Regions from separate parts of the Sphingobium sp. B10D7B genome, predicted to be linked through region 2. Evidence: predicted binding sites of a transcription regulator. Region 2 holds the regulator's gene; the other holds the start of a gene.
The links. The regulator LexA, encoded in region 2, represses DNA repair genes until DNA is damaged. The targets are predictions, from matches to a motif close to GTTCCNCNCTTGTTCT.
Positions count from the first base shown of each region.

Region 1: M2331_RS15250 (MmcB family DNA repair protein) is a predicted target of LexA. The motif match lies at 3,878-3,893, and genes of this name have one in related genera.

Region 1 is NZ_JAOQOQ010000001.1:3,248,533-3,255,816, forward strand. Features, by position in the region: gene M2331_RS15240 (NAD(P)/FAD-dependent oxidoreductase) at 1-1,209, opposite strand, end outside; gene acs (acetate--CoA ligase) at 1,296-3,239, opposite strand; gene M2331_RS15250 (MmcB family DNA repair protein) at 3,345-3,866, opposite strand; gene M2331_RS15255 (cell wall hydrolase) at 3,973-4,593, opposite strand; gene M2331_RS15260 (DUF1491 family protein) at 4,768-5,109, opposite strand; gene M2331_RS15265 (PaaI family thioesterase) at 5,106-5,618, opposite strand; gene M2331_RS15270 (PTS sugar transporter subunit IIA) at 5,578-6,045, opposite strand; gene hpf (ribosome hibernation-promoting factor, HPF/YfiA family) at 6,233-6,820, opposite strand; gene dnaQ (DNA polymerase III subunit epsilon) at 6,888-7,284, opposite strand, start outside.
Region 2 is NZ_JAOQOQ010000001.1:1,854,571-1,861,854, forward strand. Features, by position in the region: gene mfd (transcription-repair coupling factor) at 1-929, shown strand, start outside; gene M2331_RS08825 (hypothetical protein) at 1,395-1,790, shown strand; gene M2331_RS08830 (GFA family protein) at 1,838-2,326, opposite strand; gene M2331_RS08835 (bestrophin family protein) at 2,521-3,417, shown strand; gene lexA (transcriptional repressor LexA) at 3,543-4,247, shown strand; gene M2331_RS08845 (ComEC/Rec2 family competence protein) at 4,272-6,365, opposite strand; gene gltX (glutamate--tRNA ligase) at 6,458-7,284, shown strand, end outside.

The sequences.
Region 1 (7,284 bases), 1.4 Mb from region 2:
ACGCACCACAGCGCCGCCGACAACCTGATCGGCGCTGATGAGGCCCATCAGAACCATCTCCTCGGTCGCCAGCGCGATCAGCTCGTCATCGCTGGATGACCAGAGCCCGTCGCCCTCGAAGCAGAAATATTCCAGGCCCACGCAAGCGATATCGGGATCGGGCACCATTTCGGGCGACCAGCTGCGGAAATTCTGCACCCGGCCCACCTTCACGCGCGGATCGTGGATGTAGATCCAGTTGTCCGGAAACAGGTCCTCCGAGCGGATCATCAGCGCGACCGTCAGAAAATCGCGATAGTTGAGCGCCAGTGCGTGCCCGAGCGTGTTGGGTACCGGATGGATGCGACTCGCCAGCTCGCGCATCGGCGCGGAGCTGATCACATGGTCGGCACTGATCGCGACCGTATCGCCGGCCGCCCGCGTCGCGGTAACGCGCCACCGGCCTGTAACCTGATCGCGGTGAATCTGCTTAAGGGCATGGCCCATCAGCACATGATTGCCGCCTTCGACCACGCGATCGCGCGCCGCATCCCACATCATCCCGGGCCCGAGGCGCGGGTAGCGGAAATTCTCGAGCAGGGTCTTGGCACCCATGCCGTTGTTTGGCTTTTTGTTGAGGCCAAGGCTGCGCTTGAGGCCGTCCAGCACCGCCTTGCCCAGGCTCAGGCCCTTGATGCGCTGCGCCGCCCAGTCGGCGGACATGGTATCGCACGGCATCCCCCACACCTTCTCGGTGTAGGTCTTGAAGAAGATGGAATAGAGCTTGCGACCGAACTGGTTGACCACCCAGTCCTCGAAGCTGCGCACCGGCTTGATCGGCGCGATCTTGGCCTTGGCGTAGCTCAGCATGCAAAGGGTCGAGCGGATGATGCCGAGATTGCGCAGCGCCTCGAAGGCACGCAGCGGATAGCTGTAGAAGCGGCCCTGATAATAGATGCGGCTCATGCGGGGCCGCTCGATGAAATCGTGGGGCAGAATCTCGTTCCACAGATCGACCACCTCCTGCGATTTCGAGAAGAAGCGGTGGCCGCCGATATCGAAGCGGAATCCCTCATGCTCGACCGTGCGGCTGATGCCACCGACCTGCGCGGTATCCTTCTCGATCACCGTCACCCGCAGCCCCGCCTTGGTCAGCAGATAGGCAGCGGTCAGCCCGGCCGGGCCAGCACCAATGATGGCCACATCAACGGAATGGGCGGAATTCGACATTCAGGCAGGTCCCCGGAACCGAACAGGTCGACTCCGGGAGTGAAGGATCTTGCCTAATATTCCATTAATCCACGCCGCTCGGTACCTCAGCGCGCCGGGCGCTGCCGGTTGGCGACGAGATGATCCACCACGGCCGGGTCTGCCAGCGTGGAGGTGTCGCCAAGCTGATCCACCGCGTCCTCGGCAATCTTGCGAAGAATCCTGCGCATGATCTTGCCCGAGCGGGTCTTAGGCAGGGCAGGGGCGAACTGGATCGCATCGGGCGTGGCGATCGGGCCGATCTCGTGGCGCACCCATTGCACCAGCGCCTTGCGCAGGTCGTTATCGCCCTCAATGCCGACATTCAGTGTGACATAGGCGTAGATGCCCTGTCCCTTGATGTCATGCGGCATGCCTACCACGGCCGCCTCGGCCACCTTGGCATGCGCAACCAGTGCCGATTCGATCTCGGCCGTACCCATGCGGTGGCCCGAGACGTTGATGACGTCATCGACCCGGCCCGTGATCCAGTAATAGCCGTCCTCATCGCGCCGGCAGCCATCGCCGGTGAAATATTTGCCGGGATAGGTGCTGAAATAGGTTTGGAAGAAGCGCTCATGATCGCCCCACACGGTGCGCATCTGGCCCGGCCAGCTCTCGGCAATCACCAGATTGCCCTCGCACGGGCCTTCGAGGATCTTGCCTTCGGTATCGACGATCTGCGGCACCACGCCGAAGAACGGCTTGGTGGCACTGCCGGGCTTGAGGTCGATCGCGCCGGGAAGGGGCGTGATCATGTGGCCGCCGGTTTCGGTCTGCCACCAGGTGTCCATGATCGGGCAGCGCCCGTCGCCGACGACGCGGTGATACCAGTCCCACGCCTCGGGGTTGATCGGCTCCCCGACTGAACCGAGGATGCGCAGGCTCTTGCGGCTGGTCTTTTCCACCCAGGCATCGCCCTCGCGCATCAAGGCGCGGATCGCGGTCGGCGCGGCATAGAAGGTGCTCACGTTGAACTGATCGACCACCTGCCAGAACCGGCTGAAATCGGGATAATGCGGCACGCCCTCGAACATCACCGTCGTCGCGCCGTTGGCGAGCGGGCCGTAGACGATATAGCTGTGGCCGGTGACCCAGCCGATATCGGCGGCGCACCAATAGATATCGCCGGGGCGGTAATCGAACACATAATGATGCGTCATCGCCGCCCAGAGCAGATAGCCTGCGCTGGTGTGCAGCACGCCCTTGGGCTTGCCGGTGGAGCCGGAGGTGTAGAGGATGAACAGCGGATCCTCGGCGCCGATTTCCTCGGCCGGGCAATCGTCCGAGACGCTGTCGCGCAGCACGTCATACCAATGATCGCGGCCGTCTGTCATCGTAACGGCATTGCCGGTCCGGCGCACCACAATCACGGATTCCACGCAGGTGCAGTCGTCCAGCGCTTCATCCACATTGGCCTTGAGCGGGATGGTCTTGCCCCCGCGCACGCCCTCGTCGGCCGTGATCACCACCGAGGAATCGCAATCGGTGATGCGCCCCGCGAGACTGTCGGGCGAGAAGCCACCGAACACCACCGAGTGGATGGCGCCGATGCGGGCACAGGCGAGCATCGCCATCGCCGCTTCCGGGATCATCGGCATGTAGATGGTGACCCGGTCGCCCTTGCGGACGCCCTGCGCCTTCAGCACATTTGCAAAGCGGCAAACTTCCCCGTGCAATTCGCGATAGGTGATCGTGCGGCTCTCATCGGGATTGTCACCAGCCCAGAGGATCGCCGGGACATCGCCACGCTCCGCCAGATGCCGGTCGAGGCAATTGGCCGCGATGTTGAGCGTGCCGTCCGCAAACCATCTGATACCAAAATTGGCTTCATGGAAGCTGGCGTCCTTGACCTGGGTGAAGTCCTTGATCCAGTCGAGCCGCGCCGCCTCCTTGCGCCAGAAGCTGTCCGGCTCTGCAATCGATTGCGTATAAAGGCGTGAATAATCGTCACCGGTCACATAGGCGCGCTCGCGCCAATTCGCAGGCACAGGGTAGAGGGGCTGGCTCACGCACTTCTCCAAAGACTGTTATGCGCCAACCTTAGCCGTTTTGCCGGCCATGCCAAGTCCATCGCGAACGGCACGGAACGGCGGTCCCAGAAGCCGGGACCAGTCTCAGGCGTCGTTGCTCCACAGCAATTGGCCGTCCGGATCGGTGATCTGGGTCAGCCGGCGCGCCGCCCGGCGTGCAAGCCGCTGCACTTCGACCTTGCGCCGCGCGGGCGCCAGAGGCTCGCTGGGCGCGGGGCGAAGGATCTCGGCATCATATTGGTCGGCGACGATAAGGCCCGTGCGCCCTGGCCACAGCGCCTCGGACTCGAACAGCGTCAAATCAAAGCCGGCAGGCACGGCCCAGAAATAGCGATCGCAATAATCGAAATAGTCCGGCCATTTGCCGTCCCCGAGCAGGTCGGCACGGCTGCATTTGATTTCCACGGCAATGATCTGGCCGCGGGCATCCACGGCCATGATGTCCAGCCGCCGACCATTGGGGAGCGGCACTTCGGAAATGCCGAAAATATCGTGGCGCGCAAAGAGACGCAGCACTCCTCGCGTGACGGCCAGCGCCGTTCCATCGGTCAATGCAGGATCGCAGGCGATCACAGGTTCAGGCGCAGGTTCAGGATGTGAGGCCATGTGGCGGGATTAGAACACAATGGGAACAACTGCAAGCCAAGCTCAAACGAGACGGGCCGGCCCAGCGCTCTGCTGGCCCGGCCCGGCTGGTGACTGATTGGTTGGCTCAGCGGTAGAAGATATGACCGCCAATGCGCGTGAGGCGATCATGCTTCCAGTTCGGCGACACGCGCGCGGAATGGAAGAACAGGGCGCCTTCGACCGGGTTGTCCCAGCTTCCATCCAGAGCGATCTGGGCGATTGCGCGCGCCGTGCGCCACTGACCGGCATGGGTCGGCGTAGGCAGCTGGCCCTGACGAACGAAACTGAACTGACCCGGCTGCGTGACGACGCCGCACAGGCTGGTGGGGAAACGCCCGGACCGCGCCCGCTCAAGCACGACATTGGCGACGGCGAGCTGGCCGGTCAGGCTCTCGCTGCGCGCTTCATAGTAAATGGTGGTGGCGAGACATTTCGCATCAGCGTCGGAAATCTCTTCGACATTGGCCTGCTGGACCAATTCGGCCAGCGAATCGACAGAGTCGGCAGAAGCGGCTTCGTTCGGAGCCGTCTCGGCATCGGGTTCAACCGTTGCGGGAGTCGTCAGGCTTGCAGCGACGACGGCGGGAACCTCGAGCATGGTCGAGAAACCTTGGCGGGCTGTCCCCTCAGGAGCAGCAGCCAGAGCGATTGTGGACGAGAGAAGTCCAACGGTCGCCACGATGGCGACCACGACACGATTGGGCATTCATTCTCAGTACTGTGCGGTGGGTCGGAGATCGGAATGCAGGTCGCATCTATCGTGCGACGCTCAGCGCTCCGGTCCGCCCCCCGTCTGCGTGTTTGCGATGACCTGTCCCCATGACGGCCACACGCAACCTGCGCGAGTTGGTGGGGCCTTTGGCCGCTCAGCCGGGAACTGTCAACTCGTGCACAGTATCTCAACGGCGAGCCGTTCCCCGTCTGCGACATCCAGTTCCACGAACCAGATATCGGGGTCCACCCGGGTTCTTCTGTCTATATATTGTGATATTTCAGAGTCTTGGGTTAAATCCCGTGGTCCGCAGGGCGTAAGAGAAAGAGTCCCGTCAAGGGACGTAACACGCTCAAAAAGCCCGATTGTCCGGCCGCGATCCACCGCCTGCACGACGATGGTTCCGCTCAACGGCTCCCCCTTGTGAAGCACGGTGCCATGCCCCCCTTGCGCTTGGACACGGCGCAACAGAACCCCGATGAGGATCTGACTCGTCAGACGCGCGGTCACTGGTCTCCTGCTTCCGGGCGCACATAACCCGGCAGGCCAACCAGCGGGATGGTGGAGCGCATGAACGTGCCAGTACCGCGACCGACTTCCTCACCCTCGGCATCAATAAGGCGCGCCTCGGCGACAAAAACGCGCCGCTTGCCGCTCAGCCATTTCCCTTCCGCTACGATCGGCCCAGCCTTGAACGGGCGGGTGAACAGCAGGTTGAATGCGGTGGTGAGGAGGAAGCGATCCGTGACGAGGCTGTTGGCGGCATAAAAAGCCGCATCGTCCAGCATCTTGAAATACAGCGTGCCATGGGTGGCGCCTGCGGCATGGAAATAGTCCGGCGTCACGTCGATGACGATGCGCGCCTCGCCGGGGGCCGAGATATCTAGCCTTGAGGGGAATAATCCGTTGATCGGCGCCGAGGCATAGAGCCGTTCGAGCGCCCGGAAATGCGCGGCCTCGCCGGATGGCGGCGTGCCGTCAGGCTGCGTCACGCGACTCGCCGCCGGCGAGCAGGGCATAGAGCGCGGCGTCCGAGCCGACGCCCCGAATGCGCGCAAGATGGCGCTCGTTGCGCAGCAGGCGCGAGACGCGGGCCAGGGTCTTGAGATGCTCGGCGCCGCTATCCTGCGGAGAGAGCAGCATGAATACGACATCCACGGGCACATCATCGATCGCATCGAACGGGATCGGCTCGGCCAGCAGCACCACGGCGCCGTGGACGCTCTCAAGGCCTTCCAGCTTGGCGTGTGGAATCGCGATTCCGCCACCAAAGCCCGTCGAGCCAAGGCGTTCCCGCTCGGTGATGCGCTCGACAACCTCGGCGGCATCGAGCCCATAGGCATCGGCCGCCAACTGACCCAGCTTCAGGAAAAGCTGTTTCTTGTTAGGAAGGGCCACCGCGGACGAAACAGCGTTCGCCGCGAGCAAGTCGCTGAAATTATCCATGTTCAACCCGTGTCCTGCGGCCGACCTGGGGATTTCTGCGCCGGGGTGAAGTCCACCCATCATGGCCGCCTGGAAAAAACTTGGCCGGCTGATAGGCGCAAAGGCCATTCGGGTCAACCGGTTGCCGGGGACGGGGTGGGGAAGGGGAGGGGGAGGGCTGCGCATCGCGCGCAGCCCTCGAGCGCATTCAGGCGCGGGGCGGCTCTACCCAGCCGATGGTCCCGTCAGTGCGACGATAGACCATGTTGAAGGTGGCCGTGCTGCTGTTGAGGAACATGAGCGCATTGGTATTGCGCAGATCGAGCATCATCACCGCATCGGATACGCTGGCGCGCGGAATATCCACGCGCATCTCCGCGATCACCACCGGTGCGTCGACATCCACTTCCTCTTCCGCTTCGCTGGATTGGAAGACCACATAATTGGCATCGTCGATGCCCGGCGCGTCACGCTGCGCTTCGGCGGCGAGCGCCTGGCTGTGGCGATCCTTCAGCCGCCGCATGTACCGGCGCAGCTGCTTTTCGATACGTTCCGCGGCCTGATCGAAGCAGACATGGGCATCATGGGCCTCGCCCGCGCCCTTGAGGATCAGCCCTGCCATCACATGGCAGACGATGTCGCAGCGAAAGGCGCCATGAGGCGCGTTGCTGAACGTCACGCTGGAGGAGATGGTGCGCGAGAAATACTTGTCGGCGATCGCCTGCATCCGCTCGGCAACATGCGCCTGAAGCGCCTCGCCAGTGTCGACCTGATGACCCGATACGCGGATTTCCATCTGATTTCTCCTTCTTGTTGGACCTGATGGTCTATGAACGTGGCGCGCCCCCTAGTGAGGATAATCCTCAGACCGGGCGATCGAGCCACAAAGGGTGATCGATCTTTTCCAGAAACGCGGCATGACGCGCCAGTTCCTGCGGGCTCGGCGAAAACAGACGGGCCGGGCGGAACGGACGGGCAGCCGGAATGGCCATGGATTGTGTGGTCGTCACGGTGACGGTGATCTGTTCTTCCGCCATCAAGGTGAGGCCGATCTGACGCCCGCCGGTCAGTTCGATATAGAGCTGCGCCAGCAATTCCGCGTCCAGCAACGCGCCATGCTTGATGCGGTGGCTACGGTCGATCCCGTAGCGGCTGCACAGGGCATCAAGACTGTGCTTGGCACCGGGATGAAGAGTCCGGGCAATCGTCAGGCTGTCGATCATCCGCCCCATGTCGACGGTGGGATGGCCGCACCGCTCC
Region 2 (7,284 bases):
TTTCCGCGCATGGTCAGATGTCGGCCAGCGAGGTGGAGGAGCGCATGTCCGCCTTCTACGAGCGCAAATATGATGTGCTGCTCTCGACGACCATCGTCGAATCCGGCCTCGATATCCCGAGCGCCAACACCATCATCATCCACCGCGCAGACCGCTTCGGCCTCGCGCAGCTCTACCAGCTGCGCGGCCGCGTGGGTCGATCCAAGACGCGCGCCTATGCCTATATGACGACTCCCGCCGATCGGCTGACGACGGAGACGGCCGAAAAGCGGCTCAAAGTCCTGTCCGATCTCGATACGCTGGGCGCCGGCTTCCAGCTTGCGAGCCATGATCTCGACATTCGCGGTGCGGGCAATCTCGTCGGTGACGAGCAGAGCGGCCACATCAAGGAGGTTGGCTTCGAGCTTTACCAGTCGATGCTGGAAGAGGCGATCATGGAAGCCAAGGCCGGCGGTGCCGCGCTCGCCCCGGCACCGGACAAGTCCTCGCCGCAGATCAATGTCGAGGCGCCGATCATGATCCCGGAGGATTATGTGCCGGATCTCGACCTGCGCATGGGCCTCTATCGCCGCATCAACGAGCTGGAGGACAAGGGCGCCATCGAGGCCTTCGCCGCCGAGCTGATCGACCGCTTCGGCCCGCTACCGGACCCTACCCAGAATCTGTTGACCCTAATCGACGTGAAGCTCAATTGCCGCAAGGCCGGCATCGCCAAGATCGACATCGGCCCGCGCGGCGCGCTGGTGAGCTTCCAGAACGACCAGTGCCGCAATCTCCCGGGCCTGATCGGCTACGTCCAGAAACTCGGCGCTATCGCCAAGCTGCGGCCCGACAGCAAACTCGTCATCCAGCGCGCTTGGGGTGATCCCAAGGCACGGCTGAACGGGGCGCTTAAGTTGAGCCAAGGGTTGGCGAAGAGTATTGGGTGAAGGGTGGATTACAGCGGAAGTGCGCGATGTGGGTATGTATTGGCATGGCGCTAGAGGGTTGGAAGCACAGAGCCGGCTGGGCAGCTTTGCTCGATCCTGAAGAGCCATTACGGCTCCTATCGATAGAAAAAAGCTATGGATACCGGCTTTCTTCAACCTTCCTCGTTCGTGCTGAGTAGGGTCTGAGGAGCGCCGCAGACGCGTATCGAAGACCCGTATCGAAGCATCGCAGCGCACGGGTAAGTCCTTCGATACGCCGCTTCGACAGGCTCAACAGCTACTCAGTGCGAACGCAGCGGCGCCACAACGGAGTCGAGTCCGTTCAGTCGGCTTTTAAAGCCATAACCGCTTTGGAGCGGTGAAGAAGGACCCGTGAACGGCAAGTTTGGCCTGGAAGCAGACCTTCTGATTCCGGACGATTGGCCGTACCTTGCGGACGTTTATCCCCAAAGGTAATATTGTGTGATGCGTGAGCCAGATTTTCAGATCGATGGGTGGTCTCTTGAGGACGGGGAAACCTATCATGCCGCAGCGCCAAAGACCTTTTGGATACCTGACCGCCAAAAACGAGAAAACCTTGAGCCCGGAGACCTAGCCAAGCTGATCTTTCGGATTAGCGTCGAAGATGCTGATGAGAATGTCGCGGTGGAGCGGATGTGGGTTCTCGTCAGAGAGCGCACAGCGGACGGGTATCTTGGCGTACTTGACAACGAACCAAGCTCCATTGCCGAAAATGATGAGTTTTGGCTGGGCACCGAGCTGCCCTTTTCGGCGAAGCACATAATCAACATTGAAGAGAAAGACGAGAACACCGTTGCGCTCTCCAGCCAGGAGCCGCGCAGGCGTTGGCCAGCACGTTAACTTGGGCCGTCCGCCTTTAGAGCGCGGCCGTATAAGGGGACGTCGTCCTATTCAATCCATAGCCCATGCGCCCGGTGCCAGTCTTCCAGCCCCTCGTCTGGATAGCCGTCGAAGCACTGGTCGTTCCGCCCGATCTGCGGTTCGACCCAATTCGCCTTTGATCCGAGCATCATGTGCACGAGCGACGGCGCCTTGGGCAAATCGCTGTCGATCGCGGAAGCGAAAGGGTGGAGCAGGTCAGGATACTCCGGGCTGAACACCCAGAGCGCGCTCGCGCAGGACGGGCAGAAGTGCCGCTCGCCGGTGCTGACCTGGCAGCTGCCTTCACCATCGTCCAGCGTAGCGTGATAGATGGCGGTCTCGCCTTGCACCTTGAGCGTGCGCTTGTCGGCGTGGAGATTGATGGCATAGCCGCCACCGCCGGCGGTCTTGCGGCAGATCGAGCAATAACAGCGCAGGAATGGCACCGGCGCGTGGCTGTCGACGGACAAGCGCACGGCGCCGCATCGACAGGAACCTTCGAGCTTGAGGGGCATGGCACGGTCCTCTTGTGGTGATCGTCTCTCGAGCTGAACCGCTCTTATCTCCGCCGGTTCCCTCAGCGCCCATTGCGCGCTTCCCCTTGCGGCCACTTAATCCTTGATCTGCGCGCGCATCCTCCGCATGGCGAGCGCGCCCGGTGCCCGGCCCATGTCCGGTGGCCGCGTGCCCTGGCAGGAGATGTCCGCCCGTGATCGTTCGCAACCGCCTTGGCTTGCTCGAAGTGCTGTTCGCCTATCGCGGCACGATCATGCCGCATATCCAGCATCGGCTGGCGGGCATCGCCGTGGCCAGCGTGGCGGCCATTCTCGCGGCGCGCGCCTGGCCCGGGCTGTTCGCGCAGATCAGCGGCATTCCATTCGCGCTGATCGGCCTGTCGCTCTCCATCTTCATGAGCTTCCGCAACAGCGCCTGTTATGATCGCTGGTGGGAGGGTCGCAAGCAATGGGGCGCGCTGATCATCGCGAGCCGCTCCTTCGCGCGACTCACCTCCTCGCTGCCTGAGGAGGAACGCACCCCGCTGCTCCGCGGCATCTGCGGCTTCACCAACGGTCTTGCTGCCCGCCTGCGCCAGCATGACGAGGCGGCCGCGATCGGCAGGTGGGTAAAGGATGGGCCTTGGCGCACCTCCCCGAACCCTACCGACACCGTGCTCTACGAGATGGGCGCGCACTGCTTGCGCCTCTCCGCAGATGAAAAGATCAATCCCATCCACCACTCGCTCATCGAGGGGCAGCTCAAGGCGCTCAGCGATGTGCAGGCGGCCTGCGAGCGGATCGCCAGCACGCCGGTACCGTTCACCTATTCGCTCATTCTCCACCGCACGACCTACGTCTTCTGCCTGTTGCTGCCTTTCGCCCTGGCTGGTTCGCTGGGCTGGTGGGCCCTCATTCCGGTGCTGGTGGCGAGCTACACCTTCTTCGGGCTGGACGCCTTGGGCGATCAGCTGGAAGACCCGTTCGGCTATGATCCCAACGATTTGCCGCTCGATGCTATGACGCGGACGGTGGAACGCGAAATGCTCGCCCGCCTCGGCGCGACTGATCTCCCCGCGCCCATCGCGCCCGATCAGCACATCCTGACCTGATCGCTCGCTAGCGCAAGGCTGGAGCGCCCGCCCACCGAAACGCGAGATATTCGGCCGATCCGTGTTGACGTGGCTCGATTCGTTTCCTAAACGTTCTCCGTCCGTTCCATATTGGGGAACCACTCATGTTGACCGCCAAGCAACAGCAACTGCTCAGCTACATCAAGCAGCATCTCGATCAGGGTGGCGTCTCGCCCAGTTTCGAGGAGATGAAGGAGGCGCTGGACCTCAAGTCGAAGTCCGGCATCCACCGGCTGATCAGCGCGCTGGAAGAGCGCGGCTTCATCCGCAGGCTGCCCAATCGCGCGCGGGCGCTCGAAATCCTCAAACTGCCGGATGGTATGCCCGTGGCAGAGCGGACGGAAGAGCCGGCGGCGGCCACCAACGTGACCCCGCTGCGCAAGGCGCCCACCGCGCCGGCGCGGACGATCCCTATCGCCGCCAATGACGTGATCGAAATTCCGCTGCATGGGCGCATCGCTGCCGGTCTTCCCATCGAGGCGATGGAGAGCGACACCATGCTGCCGGTCCCGGCCGCGTTGCTGGGCGCCGGCGATCATTACGCGCTGGAAGTCTCCGGTGACTCGATGATCGAAGCAGGGATTTTCGACGGTGACTTCGCGCTGATCCAACGGACCGAGACGGCGCGCGATGGCCAGATCGTCGTTGCCCTCATCGACGAGAATGAAGCGACGCTCAAATATTTCCATCATGACGGCCGCAAGGTGAGGCTCGACCCCGCCAATCGCGATCATGAGCCGCAAACCTATGAGGCGCGGCAGGTGCGCATTCAGGGTCGGCTCGCAGGGCTATTGCGGCGCTATAACTGAGACGGGCGGTTTGGGACGCTGGCTCTAGCGCGAGCCGGTGCCCGCTATCCAGGGATGGCGACTGCGCGGGTCGTGGCCCGGCACGATCTCCCGGCTGTCCAGCAGGACCAGTGCGCCCCCCATGGCACTCAGTGCGGGCCGATCCAGCTTTGCCCAGCGCGGCACACATCCGGGCGGCAGGCGTCGGTCAGCAATCACAAGATCAGCCTGTGCGCAGGCGGCCACCAACTCGGGATAGGGAACCAGCAGGCGCGAGCGACTGATCAGCAGGTGAACCGGCGGCTGGCCGGTACGGCCCGGCAATGTCATCGCGCACATGTCCCGCGTGCATCGCGTGTCCGGCGCCTGCGTCAGGGACGCAAACTCACCGTCATAGGCGCTGGCCTCGGCCAAAGTGGTACGAACATAATCCCCGCTCCGGTCCCGCAACAGCGCCATCCGCCCGTCGCCCAGACGCACCGCCACATGATGACCATCGGCGGTGACCAGCACATCGGCGGACGGTGCCAGAAATGTCAGGAAAAAGCCGAGCGCCGCCAGAGGCAGGCCCCACCATCGCAGCGCCGTGTGCCAAAGCATCAGCCACAAGAGGCCGATCATGGCGAGCGCAAAGGCCAGTCCGCTGGAGACGGGCAGCGACAGCGTGGCAAAGGGCTGACTGGCGACACTATGCGCGATCCACAGAAGGAACTTGAGCGCCACGCCGACCACCCACCACACGGGCGCCCCCAGCCCCACAGCGTCGAGCACCAGCGCGAGCACCTCAGCCGGCATCACCACGAAGCTTGTGAGTGGAATGGCGATCATATTGGCCGCCGCGCCAAGCAGGCCCGAGCGATGAAAATGAGCGAAGGCAATCGGCGTCAGCACCAGCTCCACCAGCAAACCTGTCGCCAGCAAGGCGCCGAGGCTGCGGGTCCAGCGCTTTATCCGCCCTTCATCGCGTCGCTCGAACAGCCGCCGTGCGGGGGGATATTCGTAAAGCGCCACAATCGCGGTCACGGCAACGAAGCTCATCTGGAAGCTGGGGCCGATGACAGCCTCGGGCCAAAAGATCATCACGATCAGCGCGCCGGTCGCGATCAAGCGCAGCCCGATGGCCTCACGGCCCAGAGCCATGCCCGCGATTACCAGCAGAGCGGCAATGCACGAGCGGATCGTCGGCACCTGCGCCCCGGTGAACACAGTGTAGCCGATGCCCGCCGCGCCGCCCACGCAGGCGGCGATCATCAGCACCGGCCAGCGCAGCGCAAGGGTCGGCGAAAGCGCAAGCAGACTGACCATGATGAGAATCACGCCGCCGATCAGCGCGGAGACGTGCAAGCCACTGATCGAGAGCAGATGGGCAAGCCCGCTGCGCCGCATCGCGTCCGCATCCGCCTCACTGATCCAGTTCTGATTGCCCGTGGCGAGCGTGATCGCGATCGTCCCTTCCGGTCCCGGCAACCGCGCGGCGATGTGGTGGGCGAGAGTCGCGCGCGCATCCCCGCCAGCGGTTGCCGCATCGAGGCGCTGCACTTTGCCGAGTGCCCGCCCGGTAGCGCCGAGGCCGGAAAAATAGGCCGTCCGCGCAAAATCATAAGCGCCCGGCAGGGCAGCCGGTGCAGGCGGCATTAGCCGCGCTCGGACGGCAATGCGGTCCCCTGCGGCAATCTCCTCTGCCATCTGATCGGGCGCCGCGTTGATGCGGACCCGCGCCGGCAGATCGGGCCGGGATAGCGGCGCGACCTCCAGCCGCACCAGTCCCCGTGCAGCCAGGGGCGTCGCCGAGAGGACGCGCGCCTCCATCTCCACCACCGCGGCGCGTGCGAGCGGTGGCTGCGCCACGAGCAGCGCTTTAGCCCAGATCAGCAGACAGCCCGCCGCCAGCAGCACCGCGCCGACGGCCAGCGCAGCAGGCAAGCGTCCTCCGCGCCCCACGGCGCCAAACGCGGCGGCGGCGCCCAGCCAGAAGGCGATCCACGCCATCCACTGCGGCGGCGCAGGCAGAGTGAACCAAGCGATAATCCCGGCGCCCAGCAGGATCGGCACCCACAGTGGCAGTTGCGCCCGCTCGGCCTCCAGCACCGATTCCGCTCGCGCATGAAGCCGTCCCAACCAGACACTGCTGCGGCGCAACAACGGTATTTGTCGAGCCGGAAAAGGCGTGCTAGGGGCATTCTCGTTCACTAGGAAACCCACCCGCGACATAAGGGAAAAGCAGGCATAGCGTGGCAGAAGGACGGAAACAAACAGGCACGGTCGTCACCCGCTTTGCCCCCTCGCCTACGGGATATCTCCACATTGGCGGCGCACGCACGGCGCTGTTCAACTATCTTTTCGCCCGTCACCACGGCGGCAAGTTCCTACTGCGCGTCGAGGATACCGACCGCGCCCGCTCGACCGAATCCGCGATCGAGGCGATCTTCGACGGCTTGAGCTGGCTGGGCCTTGCAGGCGATGACGAACCGGTCTTCCAGTTCGCGCGTGCGGCACGCCATGCCGAGGTCGCCAACGCCCTGCTCGACGCCGGCCATGCCTATAAATGCTTCGCGACTCCCGAAGAGCTGGCAGCCCTGCGCGAGCAGCAACGCGCCGCGCGTCAGCCGATGCGCTACGACGGGCGCTGGCGCGACCGCGATCCCTCCGAAGGCGGCGATGCCCCCTATGTCATTCGCCTGAAGGCGGCCCGCGAGGGCGAAACCGTCATCGAAGATGCCGTGCAGGGCCGCGTGGTCGTGCAGAATGCCGAGCTGGACGACATGATCCTGCTCCGCTCGGACGGCACGCCCACCTATATGCTGGCCGTCGTCGTGGACGATCATGACATGGGCGTCACTCATGTGATCCGTGGCGATGACCATCTCAACAACGCCTTCCGCCAGCTCGGCATCATCCGCGCGATGGACTGGCCCGAGCCGGTCTATGCGCACATCCCGCTGATTCACGGGCAGGATGGTGCCAAGTTATCCAAGCGGCATGGCGCCATGGGCGTCGATGCCTATCGTGACGAGCTGGGCATGCTGCCCGAGGCGGTGAACAACTATCTGCTGCGACT